4 regions of the Bacillus sp. N12A5 genome follow, and region 2 is predicted to be linked to each of the others. Evidence: riboswitches for the same ligand, from Rfam matches in the RefSeq annotation. Region 2 holds a riboswitch; each other region holds the start of a gene.
What was found. Region 2 has a riboswitch for S-adenosylmethionine ahead of MOC09_RS01000 (bifunctional homocysteine S-methyltransferase/methylenetetrahydrofolate reductase). Riboswitches for the same ligand answer to the same signal wherever they lie in the genome.

Region 1 (4,652 bases), on a different contig from region 2:
GCGGCAGGAATGGTGAGCCGAAGCATGTGGAGAACGTCGTTTCAGGAGATGTCACACCGCGTTCGGTTCCGGCAAGCTTGCTCGTATAGCCGCTCAAGAAATGGTACATCGCCTGCTCCTTCGTCAGTTTGCTGATCGGCGGCAGGACTCCGAAAGCGTCGGCCGTTAAAAAGACAATTGCTGAAGGATGGCCAGCCATGCTTGGGGTCACGATGTTGTCAATCATATGGATCGGGTAAGCTGCACGCGTGTTTTCAGTATAGAAAGAATCATCATAATTGGCTTCGCGTGTATCTTCATCAACCACAACATTTTCGAGAACCGACCCGAAGCGGATCGCGTTAAAAATCTGAGGCTCCTTTTCTTCGCTTAAATGAATGCACTTGGCGTAGCATCCGCCTTCGATATTAAAGACACCTGTGTCAGACCAGCCGTGTTCATCGTCACCGATCAGTTTGCGGTCAGCGTCTGCTGACAGGGTGGTCTTGCCTGTTCCGGACAACCCGAAGAAAAGAGCGACATCGCCTTCTTCACCGACATTGGCGGAGCAATGCATAGATAAAATATCTCTTTCAGGGAGCAGGAAATTCATAATGGAGAAAATGGATTTCTTCATTTCGCCGGCATACTCTGTTCCGCCGATTAAAATCGTCCGCTTTTCAAAAGAGACAATAATAAAGGTTTCGGTATGTGTGCCATCTGTTTTTGGATCTGCTTTGAAATGCGGAGCAGAAAGAATGGTAAATGGCTGTTCAACAGTTTTCTTATCGTTGCCTTCCGGGCGGATAAACAGCTGTCTGGCGAATAAATTGTGCCATGCGAACTCATTCACGACGGTGATTGGCAGCCTGTATTTTTCATCTGCTCCGGCAAATCCTTCGAAAACAAACAGCTCATCCCGCTGTTTCAGGTAGCTGACGACTTTGGTGTACAGCCTGTCAAACGCTTCTTCTGAAATCGGCTGGTTCACCGTTCCCCAATCGATCTTATTTTTCGTGCTTTCTTCCTCTACGATGAATTTGTCTTTAGGTGAACGCCCTGTGTAAGCACCTGTAGTCGCCCGAACGGCACCCGTAGATGTTAAAATGCCTTCGTTCCGGGAGAGTACTTTTTCTGTAAGCTGTGCTGCTGATAAATTATGACGCACATTTGGACTTGTTAATAAGGCTTGTAAATCAGCGGTCAAATCAACTGAGTTCATATGAAACCTTCCTTTATCGTTTTTTGTGTTTTGCTAATTGTGAATTAGTATAACATATATTTTCAAATAGTCTATACTATTTATCATTTTTTGTGTGTGCGTTTTCCAATGTTTTCCCTCGATATAGGTGCCTATTTCTTTTGAATCATATTGACATTGCAAACCCTTTTACGATAAGATATTTCATTGAGCGGATACTCTTATCCCGAGCTGGCGGAGGGACAGGCCCTATGAAGCCCAGCAACCGGTTTCTCTGTGATTTATTATGTTCAACTATGTGAGACAACCAAGGTGCTAACCTGTTGCAAGGTTGTATGATTCCTTGAGCGATAAGAGTGAAAGGCACAAAGACCAAACCCTTTCCTCGATGGAAAAGGTTTTTTTATTTCATAAATATGCCAATTAACATTCTCTAATATAAAGTTACATTGTATAAGAGGGAGCGAGTTCCGTATCATATATACAAGGTCTTTCGGGAGGCCTTGTGCAGGAGGAAGCAAATCATGAGTAAAAATCGTCGTTTATTTACATCAGAATCTGTTACGGAGGGGCATCCGGATAAAATCTGTGACCAGATTTCTGACAGCATTTTAGATGAAATTTTAAAGAAAGACCCTAACGCGCGTGTTGCTTGTGAAACGTCTGTGACAACAGGTTTGGTTCTTGTCAGCGGAGAGATCACAACATCTACGTATGTTGACATTCCGAAAACGGTTCGCCAAACCATTAAAGAAATCGGATACACACGTGCAAAATACGGATTTGATGCGGAAACTTGTGCAGTTTTAACATCAATTGATGAGCAGTCTGCTGATATCGCGATGGGTGTAGACCAAGCGCTTGAAGCCCGTGAAGGCACAATGAGTGACGAAGAAATAGAAGCGATTGGTGCGGGTGACCAAGGATTAATGTTCGGTTATGCGTGCAACGAAACGAAAGAGCTTATGCCTCTTCCAATTTCACTTGCCCATAAATTAGCCCGCCGCCTGAGTGAAGTCCGTAAAGAAGATATTCTTCCGTACCTTCGCCCTGACGGCAAAACACAGGTAACGGTTGAGTACGATGAAAATAACAAACCAGTCCGCATTGACGCGATTGTAATTTCAACTCAGCATCATCCTGAAATTACGCTTGAGCAAATTCAGCGCAACATTAAAGAACATGTAATCAATCCGGTTGTTCCTGAAGAGCTGATTGATGAAGAAACAAAATATTTCATCAACCCTACAGGACGTTTCGTAATCGGAGGCCCTCAAGGGGATGCGGGACTTACAGGACGCAAAATCATCGTTGATACGTACGGCGGCTATGCACGCCACGGCGGAGGCGCGTTCTCAGGTAAGGACGCGACGAAGGTAGACCGTTCTGCAGCTTATGCGGCAAGATACGTTGCGAAAAACATCGTTGCGGCTGAGCTTGCTGATTCTTGCGAAGTACAGCTTGCTTACGCGATCGGTGTTGCACAGCCTGTGTCAATCTCAATCAACACATTCGGTTCCGGAAAAGCTTCTGAGGAAAAACTGATTGAAGTTGTTCGCAATAACTTTGATTTACGACCTGCCGGCATTATCAAAATGCTTGATTTGCGCCGTCCGATCTACAAACAAACTGCTGCGTACGGCCACTTTGGACGTCACGATGTTGACCTTCCTTGGGAGCGCACAGACAAAGCGGAGCAGCTGCGTAAAGAAGCGTTAGGAGAATAATTTTATAGCCGCTTACTGGTTAAGCGGCTTTCCCTTTTTTACGTTGTATTCATGTTTATTTTTTTACATAACCGTGAAACCAAATACTATTCACAGCGTCTATAAATAGGGGTTCAATGATGACAATTTTAATTATGGAGGCAATACTATGTGTGGATTTGTCGGGGTTTTTAACAAGCATCCGTTAGCTCAAACCGCTGATCAAGAAGAACTAATCAAACAAATGAACCAAATGATCGTTCACCGCGGTCCTGACAGTGATGGATATTACCATGATGAGCACGTCGGATTCGGATTCAGACGGCTCAGCATTATTGATGTAGAAAATGGCGGACAGCCTTTATCATATGAAGATGAAGCATATTGGATTATCTTTAACGGAGAAATCTATAACTATATTGAACTGAGAGAAGAACTTGAAGCTAAGGGGTATACTTTCAACACGGATTCGGACACAGAGGTTCTTCTTGCGACTTACCGTCACTATAAAGAAGAAGCGGCGTCCAAATTGCGCGGTATGTTTGCCTTTCTGATTTGGAATAAAAACGATCATGTGCTTTATGGAGCAAGAGATCCATTTGGCATCAAACCGTTGTACTACACAACAATCAATGATCAGGTTTATTTTGCCTCAGAGAGAAAAAGTTTAATGGTTGCTCAAAATGAGATTGAAATAGATAAAGAGGCACTGCAGCAATACATGTCCTTCCAATTTGTTCCTGAACCAAGCACGCTTGATGCCAATGTGAAAAAAGTAGAGCCGGGTTCACAGTTTACAATCCGCCCGGACGGTAATATCACATTTAAAACGTATTTCAAAGCGAACTTCAAGCCTGTGCAGACTGAAGAAGATAAGCTTGTGAAAGAAGTCAGAGACGCGATTTATGACTCTGTAAACGTTCATATGAGAAGTGACGTTCCTGTCGGTTCATTCCTGTCTGGCGGAATTGATTCTTCCTTTATTGTATCCGTTGCGAAAGAATTTCATCCAAACTTAAAAACTTTCTCTGTCGGATTCGAGCAGCAGGGCTTCAGTGAAGTCGATGTAGCGAAAGAAACTGCGGCGGCGCTGGGCATTGAAAATATCAGCAAAGTCATTTCGCCTGAGGAATACATGAATGAGCTTCCAAAGATTGTATGGCATTTTGATGATCCGCTTGCTGATCCGGCTGCGATTCCGTTGTATTTTGTTGCAAAAGAAGCGAAAAAACATGTAACGGTTGCTTTATCAGGTGAAGGTGCGGACGAGCTCTTCGGCGGATATAACATTTACCGTGAACCGCTTTCGCTTAAACCGTTTGAGCGCATTCCGTCCGGCCTGAAAAAGATGCTTCTGCACGTTGCGGCCGTTATGCCTGAAGGAATGAGAGGAAAGAGCCTGCTTGAGCGCGGCTGCACGCCGCTTCAGGATCGTTACATCGGTAACGCAAAAATCTTTGAAGAGCCTGTCAAAAAACAGCTGCTGAAGCATTATAATCCGAACCTTTCATATCGCGATGTGACGAAGACTTACTTCACAGAGAGCAGCTCATACAGCGATATCAACAAAATGCAGTATGTCGATATCCACACTTGGATGCGCGGCGACATTTTGTTAAAAGCGGATAAAATGACGATGGCGAATTCCTTGGAACTGCGTGTGCCGTTCTTGGATAAAGTGGTATTTGACGTTGCTTCAAAGATTCCTGATGAGCTCAAAACGAAGAACGGCACGACAAAGTACCTTCTTCGCAAAGCAGCTGAAG
Region 2 (4,652 bases):
TAAACAGTTCGCTGATGATATCCTCTGGCGCTGGCTTCGCAAACATGCGCCCCCGGTTCGTCACCTTCAGCATACAGTAAAGCTTATCCCCTTTTTGCGGCCAGACATCCTCGTATGGCGGCAAATGCTCGGTTGCGACAAGCGCGTCCTTCGATAAGCCGACATCAACGAAAACGCCCATATCTTCCACTGTATCCACCACTTCGACCCAGCCGTACTCATCCGCGCTGATGACCGGAATTTTCATCGTGGCCGCAAGCCTTTCCTGCTGATCGACGTATATAAAGACCTCTACCTCGTCTCTGTCTTCGATATCCTCAGTTATTTCACTGTTATGTAAGAGAATCGTATCTTCTCCGTCGGTTAAAAAGTAACCGAAGTCGGTTTGGTGATCTATACTCAAGGTTAATTGCTGCCCTGGTCTCATGCTATCGTCCTTCCTTTCCGCTTATTTTCTGCGGATTTTGTTAACATTTTTTCCAATCATCACAAATTGATTCTTTGTTCTGTTGGAAGTTTCTCTTTATTCTACTATAATCAACACATAAATTAAATGTTATGGAGGTTTTCATATGGCAAAAGAAAGTTCATTTGACATTGTATCCAAGGTGGAATTGCCTGAGGTGCAAAACGCAATCCAAATTGCACTGAAGGAAATCAGTACAAGATATGACTTTAAAGGAAGCAAAAGCGACATTTCTTTAGATAAAGAGGAGCTGGTCCTTGTTTCCGATGACGAGTTCAAATTAAGCCAGCTGAAGGATGTGCTGGTCAGTAAATTGATTAAACGAAACGTACCGACAAAAAACATTGATTACGGCAAGGTGGAAAACGCATCAGGCGGAACGGTACGCCAGCGTGCAAAGCTTGTTCAAGGCATTGACAAGGACAACGCCAAAAAAATCAATACGATCATCAAAAACTCCGGACTGAAAGTAAAGTCTCAGGTGCAGGATGATCAAGTGCGCGTCACTGGAAAAAACAAAGATGACCTGCAGCAAATTATCTCAGCTGTGCGGGGTGCGGAGCTGCCAATTGACGTTCAATTTATAAATTTCAGATAAATTTTCTGAATCCTATTGATTATTGTCTTTATTTTCGGTAAATTTGGAGAAAGGGAAAAGGCCCGGCATCTTGGCATTTCCTGAACACAAAACTTCATATCCGTTCTTATCAAGAGAAGCAGAGGGACTGGCCCGACGAAGCTTCAGCAACCGGTGTAATGGCAATCGCCATGACCAAGGTGCTAAATCCAGCAAGCTCGAACAGCTTGGAAGATAAGAAGAGACAAAATCACTGACAAAGTCTTCTTCTTAAGAGGACTTTTTTTATTTCTCTTTTTTCCTTGCTGAATGTGAATAAAGGAGGCAGACAATGGGACTTTTAGAAGATTTACAAAAACAGGTGCTAATCGGTGATGGCGCCATGGGGACGCTCCTCTACTCCTATGGCATTGACAGGTGTTTTGAGGAGCTTAACATCTCGAAGCCGGAGGAAATTCAGCGCATACATAAAGCGTACGTTGAAGCGGGAGCCAACATTATTCAAACGAATACGTACGGCGCCAATTATATTAAATTATCCAGACACGGCCTTGAGGATGACATCAAAAAAATGAATCAAGAGGCAGTAAAAATCGCGCGGGCTTCAGCTGGCGACGCGTACGTGCTTGGGACGATGGGCGGCATCCGCACGTTTAATAAAAACGCGTACAGCCTTGACGAGATCAAACGCAGTTTTCGCGAGCAGCTGTACCTGCTGCTGCATGAAGGGCCGGATGGCTTGCTGCTAGAAACGTATTATGATTTGGAAGAAGCACGTGAAGTACTCAAAATCGCGCGGAAAGAGACTGATCTTCCGATTATGCTGAATGTGTCGATGCATGAGCAAGGTGTACTGCAGGACGGAACACCGCTTTCCGAAGCATTGCGATCGATTGCGGATCTCGGAGCTGATATCGTCGGCATTAACTGCCGCCTTGGCCCTTATCACATGATTGAAGCGCTCAGCGAAGTGCCGATTTTTGATGATGTGTTCTTATCAGTTTATCCAAACAGCAGTCTTCCGTCGCTTGAAGAGGGACGGCTCGTCTATGAAACAGACGACACGTATTTTCAAAATAGCGCGTCAGAATTCCGCAAGCAAGGCGCACGGATTATCGGCGGCTGCTGCGGCACCACGCCGAATCACATCAAAGCCATGGCCGAAGCGGTTGGCGGACTTGCTCCGATTACGGAAAAAGAAGTCAAAACCAGGGAAAAGGAATTCATTTCCGTTCAGCACGAGCGGATGGAGCCCGGATTGAATGAGATCGCGGCGGAAAAACGCTCCATCATCGTAGAGCTGGATCCGCCGAAAAAATTGAGCTTTGACAAATTTCTGTCCGCAGCTGCTGAATTAAAGGAAGCGGGAATTGATGCCCTGACACTCGCCGACAATTCACTGGCTACCCCGCGGATCAGCAATGTCGCCTGCGGTGCCCTTGTGAAGCAGCAGCTCGATATGCGGTCCCTTGTCCATATTACGTGCCGGGACCGAAACATTATCGGCTTGCAGTCACATTTAATGGGCCTGGATACATTAGGGCTGAATGATGTGCTGGCCATTACGGGTGACCCATCTAAAATCGGGGATTTTCCGGGTGCAACGTCTGTGTATGATTTAACATCCTTTGATTTAATCAGGCTGATCAAACAGTTCAATGAAGGGCTGTCCCTGTCAGGAAAGCCGCTTGGCAAGAAAACGAATTTCTCAGTGGCCGCCGCATTTAATCCTAACGTCCGCCATCTGGATAAAGCCGTAAAACGGCTGGAGAAAAAAATAGATTGCGGCGCGGATTACTTTGTTTCACAGCCTGTTTATTCCGAGCAGCAGCTTGTCGATATCCATAACGAAACCAAGCATCTGAAGACACCGATCTATATCGGCATTATGCCGCTCACAAGCAGCCGGAATGCTGAATTCATCCACAATGAAATTCCGGGCATTAAGCTGTCTGACTCTATTCGCGAAAAAATGGCCCTCGCCGGCGAGGATAAGGAGAAACAAAAAGCGGAAGGCCTTGCGATTGCACGCTCTCTGTTGGATACGGCATGCGAGCTGTTTAACGGGATCTACTTGATTACGCCTTTTCTTAGATCTGACTTAACCGCCGAGCTCACTTCGTATATTCAGCAAAAGGATGAGCAGCGCCAAAATATCTATTTGCATTAATGCCTAGAAGACTGCCTGAGCCAATCGGGCGGTCTTTTTCAGCGTAATTCGTGTTACGATAAAGAAAATCAGTTTATAAGGAGGAACATCATGCTCGAAGTTAAAACCATTTCTGCGGAAGATACATACGGCATCCGGCACCGCGTCCTGCGTCCCCATCAATCCATCGAACAATGCAAATATGAACAGGATCATACAGAAGGCTCCTTTCATCTCGGTGCATTTTATGAAGGGAAGCTAATCAGCATCGCTTCTTTTTCCCCTCAAAATCAGCCTTTATTAACGGAGTCCCCTGCGTACAGGCTGAGAGGCATGGCAACGCTTGAAGGATATCGCGATCAAAAAGCTGGAAGCACACTGATCAAACACGCGGAGCAGAAACTGGCAGAGAGAGGCGTGCAGGCGGTCTGGTGCAATGCAAGAGAACATGTCAAAGGCTACTACGCAAAACTTGGCTGGGAAGAACGCGGCGAACCGTTTGAGATTCCTGGCATTGGCACTCATATCGTCATGTGCAAAAAAATCGGAACAAGCAGGTGATCTGATGAACGTAATGGATGAGCTGTTTGAGTTTCATGAAGAACATGTCCCCGGCTTATTGCGGCTTTGCAGGCAGGCCGGATGGCCGGATTATGGCGAACAAGAACTGAAACTGCTTGTCCGGCAAGGACGCTTTTTCGGTTATCAAAACATCCGCGGTGAGATCATCTCCTGTATCGGCTTATTTTTGTTTGGCCGTCTCGCTTCTATCGGCCTCGTCATCGTCGACATAGAATACAAACGGCTCGGTCTCGGGCGGCGGATGGTAAACGCGTGTATCAGCAAAACGGATGAAAGCACCGCCATCAGGATTTGCGCCACAAAAGAAGGTTTGCCGCTTTATGAAAAAGCTGGTTTTCATCACGCAGGTTCAGTCCGAAAATACAGCTGTCACAGTTTTCAGCCTTTTGCAAAGCAGCCCAACGCTGAGCTCGCCTCCTTTAAAGAACAAGACTTTCAAGACATAGCCGCAGCAGATCTGGCAGCCTTTGGCGGAGACCGATCAAACCTTCTGCAGCAACTTATTTCCAATTCAGAGGAATGTATCGTTGCCAGAAACAACAAGGGACATCTCATTGGCTACGGCCTAACTGTACAAACACCAGCCAATCTGAAATTCGGCCCCATTGTCGCCCCATCATCAGACGTTGCTGCACGATTAATCAGCAGGCTGGCCGCCGGCAAACAAAGTCCGATGCGAATCGACATACCGGCTGAACACACCTCTCTGCATGACAGCCTGATAGAAATGGGATTTCAAGCAGACGATGAGCCTCCGCTTATGCTTTACCAGAAAAAGAAGCTTCCTATCCAAAATGGACACTTATATGCTTTAATATCACAGGCCCTCGGCTAATCCTCTTTTTTACCGAACAGGTATTTTCTGTTCGGTTTTTTGC
Region 3 (4,652 bases), on a different contig from region 2:
TTGAGTACCAAGCACCGAACACAAACATGCCCAGGCAATATGCAATCCAAAACCAGCCGACAGCCGTGCTTAGCTTGTTTTGCGGTGTTCTGTAAATGACCCATGTCAAGAAAGAGTATGCAAAAAGCGGGTAGCCTAAACCTTTTACGAAGTAAGTCACATACATTACAGGAAGGTTTAGCTGTTCAAATCCAAATACGATAAAGGCAGCTGTACCGATCACATAAAACAACAGCCCCATAAACATCGTCCGTTTTGCGCCAAATGCTTCCAGACATACACCCGAAAACCAGGAAGCTATAGCCAAGGATATCCCGTATATACTAAAAATGGAAGCGGATTGCTGAACGGTAAGCCCGTTTTCGATCAAGAAAGGACTGAGCCAGCCTTGTTCAAGCCCGTCTCCCATCATAAACAAAACAACCCCTATAAACCCCCAGGCAAGCCGCTTCGGTATACCGATTTTATCTAACATTTCTGTCTCCTCCTTAGATGCTTATATTCATTACCGTATTACCTTGTTAAAGCTGAAAATTAGATAATTCCTCAAAACAGCAGTATATGCCGCCTTATATTAGCACTTTGCTTTCTGAACTTGAGAAAAAGCGCTGCGTTTGCTTCCATTCCTCATATAAGCCCGGTTCAATCTGGCTGTCTTGGGGTTCTATCACCCGGACATTTGCTGACATCTCTTCCGTCAATTGAAAGGTCTCATTGCAAATGACAGCAGCACCAACGACAGATGCCTGATGAAATCCCTCATGAACATAGATTTTTTTCTGAAGAAGGTCAGCAATATATTGAGTGAGAGTTTTGCTTTGAAAGCCTCCTCCGCACACCCAAACATAGTCACGTTCATACGGAGTAACCTCTGTTAATATGTCAAAGTTCCATTTGATTGAAAATGCGATCTCTTGCAGCGCCGCACGTACAAAATGTGCTCTCTTTAAATGCGCTGATAGCGGGGCATCAAAAAGAAAACCGCCTCTGGTTAACGCATTCTTTTCTTCCGACAAATAAGATCCGAGAGCCGCCACACATGCATTGTCTTCTTTAGCAAGTGCAGACATCTCTTCCTCCATCACATCGTACGTTTCATTCGGGTAAAAAATCTGTTTTAATTTTTGATAATTCAGGCCGGTAATGCCAGGATTCGTTTCTACAAGCCACTGTCCTTGATCTGTATGGCAGTTCAGCCAAGCTTTATATTTTAGATCGTCATGCTCAGCAGTAACTTTGGTGATTGGCGTTGTTGTCCCTGATACGATGACAATGTCCTCAAGCACAGCGCCGGTACTTTTCACAGCCAGCTGTGTATCCCCGCCCCCTGCTACCACCTTTGCATGTATAGATAGCCCTAATTTGGACGCATTCTCATTTGTGATCGTTCCAGTCGCTGTTCCCGCTCTTACAAGAGGCGGAAGAATAGATGAGGAGAAGCCGAAAATGCCGCACATCTCTTCTGACCAAGTGTTTTGCTTTACGTCAAACAGCAGGGTTTCGGTTGCCTGTGATGGTTCATATGTCAATTTCCCGCTCAGCTGGTACGTCACCCAATCACTGATGCTTGTAAAACTTGCCGTTTTTTCCCACAAAGACGGCTGGCGCTGTTTTAAACCATAAAGCTTAAGCGCAGAAAAAAGTGCGGTTGGCAGGCGGCCTGTGCGGCTGTATATCTCCTGCTGATTGGGTATGCTCCCCTCCCACTCACGCCCGCGGTTATCAATGTTCGGCAATCCGAGAAAAGCTTCGCCGTTTTGATCGATCAGAACAATTCCCTGTCTTTGACTCGTCGATGTCAAACCAATGATGTCAATATCACTCGAACGGGAAAGCGCACGTTTTGCCAATCTCATGACTTGCTTCCACAGCACCTGAGGAGAAAAATAACGGCTGTCCGGGTAAAGTGTCTCGGTGGAATATACAATGTCCTCCCGTTCAACCGTTTGAACACGGCCCGACACACTCACGACTGCTACTCTCGCATTCCCTGTGCCGATATCAAATACGAGATAGCCTTTTTGTTTCTTCATTCTGTCGGCCTCCTTTCTTATACCCCTGTTTTCAGTTCGACCTTGTTATACAATGTCGGAATATTAAGAGTTTTTTCATCCTTCCACTTTTTGAGGGCTTCATTCAGGATCGCCACATGATGATCCTCCACTTCAAAGGTTGCGCCAGCGAGATGCGGTGTTGCCAGAACATTAGGCAATGAGATCAATTCGTAATCCGATTCCTCTGGAGGTTCGTGATAAAAAACGTCTAAAATCGCCCCTCTGATTTTATGTTTTTTTAATACAGATAAAAGGTCTTCACGGTTTACTACCACCGCTCTTGAAGTATTGACGAAAATCGCACTCTCTTTCATCAGATCAAAATACGCCCGATCTATAAGTCCAAGCGTTTCCTCGGTACGAGGCAGATGGATAGAAACGATATCACTGTCCGAAAAAACCGTTTTAAGAGATACTTTTTGATACAGCGGATGATCGTCTTGTACGTATGGATCGTAATACTTTATTTGACAGTCAAACGCAGTCAGGAGTTTTGCAATCCTTTGCCCAACTGCTCCAAACCCAACCATGCCGACTGTTTTTCCCGATAATTCGTTTCCTTTAAATTTGACATAAGCCTGCAAGTAATCGCTGTCCCACTTCCCATCCTTCAGCCATTGATTTGAAGTGCTGGTATGGCGGAGAAAGGAAATCATATTCCCGATAAACATTTCAGCCACGGCTTGTGCATTTCGCCCGGGTGTATAGAAAACGGGTATGCCCCTTTTTGACGCTGCTGCCACATCCACATTGGAGGGCATTCCCCTGCAGACGCCCACAAATGAAAGATCTGGAACAGATGTAAATACGCTGTCTGTAACTTGATCAAGCTCTGTAATCAAACCTATCGCATTTGTTTCTTTTAATAGCTGAATCATTTCTTTTTCCCGGTATGCCCGGCCTTGTTCCTTCCAGGAGTGGTAAGCAACCGAGCCAAACAAGTTTTTAAGCTCTTTGCGTCCTTCTTCGTTGTACGGTGCTGTAACCAAAACCGTCATGGTGCAAAACATCCTTTTCATCGTATTTTTTCATAAAAAAATCTCTTTCCGAAGATGGAAAGAGATTCATATATAGGCGCGCTCTGTTACAGGCAGACGCCGGTATAAACCTTGCTTTCCTATCTTTCAAGCTGTCGCTTGCTGGAATTGGCACAATAATGTTGCCGAGGTTTCATAGGGCCAGTCCCTCCACCTCTCTGGATAGAAAATGTTGAGTATGTAATTTTCGGAATAAAGAATACGTTTATCATAAAGAAGTCTCAGATTGATGTCAATCTCTTTTTTTCAGAATTGACGTTATCATCGGAAGTGTTATAATTCTTACAAAATATCTAACTAGAGAGAGGAACAGGGCCACATGAAATCTTTTGCCACACAACAGAACGGCATTCTCAAATCCGTTTGCTCGCTGGACTGCCCGGATCAGTGCGGATTGTTAATACATAAAAAAGACGGAAAAATTGTAAAAGTGCAAGGCGATCCCGATCATCCTGTCACGGCCGGAAACATCTGCAACAAAGTCAGGAACATGACGGAGCGCATCTATGATAAAAAGCGGCTGACTACACCGCTTAAACGGACAGGTGCGAAAGGCCAGGCGATATTTGAACCAATTTCTTGGGAAGAGGCAATTGATACCATTACCTCCCGCTGGAAGCAGCTGATTGATGAAGAGGGAGCTGAAAGCATACTTCCGTACAGCTTTTACGGAAATATGGGGAAATTAACAGCGGAAGGTATGGACCGCCGTTTCTTTTACCGAATGGGTTCAAGCCAGCTTGAACGGACGATTTGCAGCAAAGCGGGATCTGAGGGCTATAAATATACAATGGGTATAAGTGCGGGGATTGATCCTGAGGAAACCATTCATACGAAACTATTTATTTTTTGGGGTATCAACGCGGTCAGCACAAACATGCATCAGATTACAATCGCTCAAAAAGCACGAAAACAAGGTGCCAAAATTGTTGTGATTGATGTGCATAAAAATCAGACAGGGCGTCTCGCAGATTGGTTTATTCCAATAAAGCCGGGAACTGACAGCGCACTTGCTCTTGGCATCATGCACATTTTATTTAAAGAAAACCTTCATAATGAAGCATTTCTGTCTGAATACACGGTTGGCTATGAAGAGCTCCGTGAACACGTGAAACAGTATGATCCGGAAAAGGTATCACTGATCACCGGTGTCAGCACCGAAGATATTTACCAGCTGGCAAGAATGTACGGGGAAACCTCCCCTTCTTTTATCAGAATCGGAAACGGACCCCAGCATCACGATAACGGCGGGATGATTGTAAGGACGATTGCCTGTCTTCCGGCGATCACTGGCCAATGGCTGCACACAGGAGGCGGCGCAATCAAGCATAACAGCGGAATTTTAGAATATAACACAAATGCGTTGCAGCGCCCTGACTTACTGAAAGGGCGCACACCGAGATCGTTTAATATGAATCAGCTTGGCAAGGTGCTTTTGGAAACAGATCCGCCTATTCGCTCTCTATTTATTTACGGAACGAACCCGGCCGTCGTCGCGCCAGAAGCGAACAAGGTCAGACAGGGCTTGCTGCGGAAAGACCTGTTTACTGTGGTTCATGAT
Region 4 (4,652 bases), on a different contig from region 2:
TGCATCAGCGATTGAAGAGGCTGGAGCGGACGGTCTTACGATGATCAACACATTAATCGGCATGAGGCTTGATTTAAAAACAGGCAAGCCGATATTAGCGAATAAAACAGGAGGACTTTCCGGCCCTGCTGTGAAGCCGGTTGCCATTCGCATGGTGTATGAAGTCAGCCAGGCGGTCAATATCCCGATTATCGGAATGGGAGGCGTGCAGACGGCTGAAGATGCACTGGAGTTTCTTCTCGCGGGAGCAAGCGCGGTCGCTGTCGGAACAGCAAACTTTGTGAATCCTTTTGCATGTCCGGACATTATTGAACAGCTCCCTGCTGTTTTGCGCCAATACGGCTATCAATCAATTGAAGAATGCATCGGAAGGAGCTGGAATTATGAAAAACAACCTGCCCATCATCGCGCTTGATTTTGCATCAGCTGAAGAAACACTTGCATTCTTAGCGCCTTTTCAGCAAGAACCGTTATTTGTAAAGGTTGGAATGGAGCTTTTTTATCAAGAAGGGCCATCTATCATTACACAACTAAAAGAAAGAAATTGCGAGCTGTTTTTAGATTTAAAGCTTCATGACATCCCGACCACTGTAAACAAAGCGATGAAGCGCCTCGCCGGTCTCGGAGTCGACCTCGTCAATGTTCATGCGGCCGGAGGCAAAAAAATGATGCAAGCAGCTCTGGAAGGCTTAGAAGAAGGGACGCCGGCCGGAAAAAAACGCCCGTCACTTATCGCGGTCACCCAGTTGACAAGCACATCTGAACAAATCATGAAAGCTGAATTGCTGATCCAAAAGCCTCTGATCGACACGGTTGTGCACTACAGCAAATTGGCGGAAGAAAGCGGCCTGGATGGAGTGGTCTGCTCGGTTCATGAAGCAGAAGCCATTTATCAGGCGGTATCGCCTTCATTTCTGACTGTCACTCCGGGCATCAGGATGTCAGAGGACGCTGCGAATGACCAAATCCGTGTAGCGACACCTGCAATAGCGAGAGAGAAAGGGTCATCAGCGATTGTAGTAGGCCGCTCGATTACAAAAGCGGCAGACCCAGTAAAAGCCTATGAAGCTGTCAGACTCGAATGGGAGGGAATCAAATCATGAAACAAATCATCGCAAAACATCTATTAGACATCCAAGCTGTATTTTTACGCCCGAACGAGCCATTTACATGGGCAAGCGGCATATTATCGCCAATCTACTGTGACAACCGCCTTACGCTATCTTTCCCGGAGGTCAGAAATGATGTCGCCTCAGGCATCAGCAAGCTGATCGAAGAGCATTTTCCTGAAGCTGAAATGATTGCGGGAACAGCAACTGCCGGTATTCCTCATGCTGCTCTGGCGGCTGACCGATTGAATCTTCCGATGTGTTATGTAAGGAGCAAGCCGAAAGCACACGGGAAAGGCAATCAGATTGAGGGGGCTGTTCAAGAAGGCCCAAAAACGGTCGTCATTGAAGACTTAATCTCAACAGGAGGCAGCGTGCTTGAAGCTGCGGCAGCTTTACAAGCGGCTGGCTGTGAAGTGCTTGGTGTCGTCTCGATCTTTACGTACGGGCTGCCTAAAGCACAGGAAGCGTTTGCGAAGGCGGAACTGCCATACTACTCATTAACTGATTATGATACTTTGACAGAGGTCGCCCTTGAAAACGGAAATATTCATTCGGACGATCTAGAAAAGCTTAAAACGTGGAAACAAAATCCCGAGTCAAAAGATTGGTTTAAAAAATAAAAAATAAATTTTAGTGATGTACAGGGGCGTTAAAGCCTTGCTGTACTTGAAAACAGGCCATCCGGCCTGTTTTTTTATTAATCCTATAAAAAAAGTCGGGTTGACTTATGTTAGAATTGTGCTAAAATTTACTACAAATCTAAAAACTTATCAAGAGCGGCTGAGGGACTGGACCTATGAAGCCCGGCAACCTGCACAGTGTGTAAGGTGCTACTTCCAGCAAAATGAATTCCATTTTGAAAGATAAGGGCGCCATGCAGTTCCTGTCTTTCTTTCCGCCGGATTGAAAGTTTTTTATTTTAAGAGGAAAAAAGGCTGTTTGCATAACACAGCCCGCATCACATTACAATTTGGAAAAGACAACCGGCAGAAAGCTACTGTTTGTTTGTCTCCGAAAGGAGGAAAGAAGAAATGTTAACGTACGATAATTGGGAAGAACCAACCATTACATTTCCGGAAGACGATCCTTATAAAGGAGCGCTGTCAGTTTTAAAGTGGGCATACGGCCATTACGGCAATCAGCTAGTTTATGCCTGCAGTTTCGGAATTGAAGGAATCGTTTTGATTGATTTAATTTATAAAGTGAAAAAAGACGCAGAGATTGTGTTTCTTGATACAGGACTTCATTTTAAAGAAACCTATGAAACGATTGAACGGGTAAAAGAGCGCTATCCGGGCCTTAACATCATCCTGAAAAAACCAGATCTGACCCTTGAGGAGCAAGCCGAAGAATACGGTGACAAACTGTGGGAAAGAGAACCGAATCAGTGCTGCTATCTGAGAAAGGTCGTTCCTTTAAGAGAGGCGCTTTCTGGACATCCGGCCTGGCTTTCCGGCCTGCGCCGCGATCAAGGGCCGAGCCGTGCCAATACGAATTTCTTAAACAAAGATGAAAAATTCAAATCAGTAAAAGTATGTCCGCTTATCCATTGGACTTGGAAAGACATTTGGAGATACACATCTCGTAATGAGCTGGACTACAATCCGCTTCATGACCAAGGATATCCAAGCATTGGCTGCGCGCCTTGCACGGCTCCTGCTTTTACTGCAGAGGATTTACGCTCAGGCAGATGGAATGGTATGGCGAAAACAGAATGCGGACTGCATGAATAAGGAGCTGCAAAATGGAACTAGCCGCTATTTTATTTAGCTTGTTTTTCGCAATGAATATTGGTGCAAGCGGCGCTGCGGCTTCGATGGGAGTTGCTTACGGCTCTGGAGCCATCAAAAAGAAAACCTACGCTTTGATCATATGTGCAGTTGGTGTGCTGGCCGGGGCGGTCATTGGCGGAGGCGAGGTTGTAAAAACCATCAGCTCCGGCATTATCCCCGAGCAGACGATTACACTGCCGATTGTTTGCATCATTATTGGAGCCGCTGCGCTGTCGCTCTTTACGGCTAATCTGCTCGGCATTCCTTTGTCGACAAGTGAAGTAACAGTCGGCGCGGTTGTCGGAGTGGGAGTGGCTTACAAAGTATTGTTTGTGAACAATCTTCTGGTCATTGTGGCGTTTTGGGTTTTTGTCCCGCTGTTTGCTTTCGGCTTTACCTATTTGGTTTCAAAGCTGTTTAGTTTTTTAAAGATTGAAATTAAGTCTGCTAAAAAGCAAAAAATCCTCGGCATTGTTTTGTTAGTTGCCGGATTTTTCGAAGCATTCTCTGCCGGCATGAATAACGTGGCCAATGCTGTTGGCCCGTTGGTAGCGGCGGGTGTGCTTGATGTCGCAAAGGGAACTTTGTACGGGGGAGCTTTTGTTGCTCTTGGCGCGCTGTTATTAGGCCGGCGTGTGTTAGAAACAAACGGAAAGAAAATCACGAGATTCTCAAAAGGGGAAGGCATTCTCTTATCCGGTACAGGAGCGGGTCTGGTGATCATCAGTTCAGTATTTGGGATGCCGGTGCCCTTGGCGCAAGTCACGTCATCGTCTATTATCGGAATAGGCATGGCCAAAAACGGTCCGAACGTGTTCCATAAACAGGTTGTTCAAACGATGCTGAAGGTATGGATTGTATCGCCGTTTTTATCTTTATCGATTTCTTATCTGCTTGTATCATTGTTTTTAAAAGCGGATTATTATTCAATCTTTATCATGGTAAGCGTGCTTTTAGCGGCGGGCGGTGCGGTCAGCCTGACGAAGGCCATACGTAAAGAGAGACGCTCTGTCCACGAACAAGGCGGGGGAATCTGATCATTAATCTGAGTAATTTTATATGTTAAATAGGAGGAGATGGATAGTATGAGCTTAGCACCACACGGAGGAACATTAGTAAGCAGAGTAGATGAATCGTATAATGTAAGCAGTATTCAAAAAGAAATCGAACTTGATTTGATTTCTTTTGCAGATTTAGAATTAATCGGAATCGGTGCGTACAGCCCAATCGAAGGTTTCTTTAATGAAAAAGATTACGTATCTGTTGTCGAAAACATGCGTCTTTCTTCCGGTGTTGTCTGGTCTCTTCCGATCACGCTTCCGGTGAACGCGCAAAAAGCAGCGGAACTGTCAGTCGGTGAAACGGTCAAGCTGACGTATGAAGGAGAAACATACGGTGTTATCCAAATTGAAGACCTGTATGTGCCTGACAAACAAAAAGAGGCTGTTAATGTGTATAAAACGGATGATCAGGAACACCCGGGTGTTAAAAAGCTGTTCAGCCGCGGCGATACATATGTCGGCGGACCGATCACATTGATTAAAAAAGCTTCAAAACAGTTCCCAGAGTTTACGTTCGAACCGGCGGAAACAAGACGCCAGTTTGCGGAAAAAGGCTGGGAAACCATTGTCGGTTTCCAAACAAGAAACCCTGTTCACAGAGCGCATGAATATATTCAAAAAACTGCTCTTGAAACAGTAGACGGCTTGTTTTTGAACCCGCTGGTAGGCGAAACAAAATCTGATGACATTCCAGCTGATGTTCGCAT

Region 1: it holds a riboswitch for S-adenosylmethionine, as region 2 does, so the genes downstream of both, metK (methionine adenosyltransferase) here and MOC09_RS01000 (bifunctional homocysteine S-methyltransferase/methylenetetrahydrofolate reductase) in region 2, are expected to answer to the same signal.
Region 3: it holds a riboswitch for S-adenosylmethionine, as region 2 does, so the genes downstream of both, MOC09_RS03625 (2-hydroxyacid dehydrogenase) here and MOC09_RS01000 (bifunctional homocysteine S-methyltransferase/methylenetetrahydrofolate reductase) in region 2, are expected to answer to the same signal.
Region 4: it holds a riboswitch for S-adenosylmethionine, as region 2 does, so the genes downstream of both, MOC09_RS05030 (phosphoadenylyl-sulfate reductase) here and MOC09_RS01000 (bifunctional homocysteine S-methyltransferase/methylenetetrahydrofolate reductase) in region 2, are expected to answer to the same signal.

The regions. Positions count from the first base shown of each region.
Region 1 covers NZ_JALAMR010000008.1:33,053-37,704, forward strand. The annotation lists gene pckA (phosphoenolpyruvate carboxykinase (ATP)) at 1-1,201, opposite strand, end outside; SAM riboswitch class I at 1,399-1,537, shown strand; gene metK (methionine adenosyltransferase) at 1,705-2,907, shown strand; gene asnB (asparagine synthase (glutamine-hydrolyzing)) at 3,056-4,652, shown strand, end outside.
Region 2 covers NZ_JALAMR010000002.1:134,469-139,120, reverse strand. The annotation lists partial or broken gene MOC09_RS01010 (S1 RNA-binding domain-containing protein) at 1-474, opposite strand, end outside; gene MOC09_RS01005 (YajQ family cyclic di-GMP-binding protein) at 573-1,064, shown strand; SAM riboswitch class I at 1,168-1,284, shown strand; gene MOC09_RS01000 (bifunctional homocysteine S-methyltransferase/methylenetetrahydrofolate reductase) at 1,375-3,213, shown strand; gene MOC09_RS00995 (GNAT family N-acetyltransferase) at 3,304-3,753, shown strand; gene MOC09_RS00990 (GNAT family N-acetyltransferase) at 3,758-4,609, shown strand.
Region 3 covers NZ_JALAMR010000003.1:79,303-83,954, reverse strand. The annotation lists gene MOC09_RS03635 (MFS transporter) at 1-475, opposite strand, end outside; gene MOC09_RS03630 (FGGY family carbohydrate kinase) at 570-2,033, opposite strand; gene MOC09_RS03625 (2-hydroxyacid dehydrogenase) at 2,051-3,073, opposite strand; SAM riboswitch class I at 3,169-3,260, opposite strand; gene MOC09_RS03620 (molybdopterin oxidoreductase family protein) at 3,411-4,652, shown strand, end outside.
Region 4 covers NZ_JALAMR010000003.1:355,037-359,688, reverse strand. The annotation lists gene MOC09_RS05045 (dihydroorotate dehydrogenase) at 1-415, shown strand, start outside; gene pyrF (orotidine-5'-phosphate decarboxylase) at 384-1,103, shown strand; gene pyrE (orotate phosphoribosyltransferase) at 1,100-1,732, shown strand; SAM riboswitch class I at 1,877-1,982, shown strand; gene MOC09_RS05030 (phosphoadenylyl-sulfate reductase) at 2,144-2,845, shown strand; gene cysP (sulfate permease) at 2,857-3,921, shown strand; gene sat (sulfate adenylyltransferase) at 3,970-4,652, shown strand, end outside.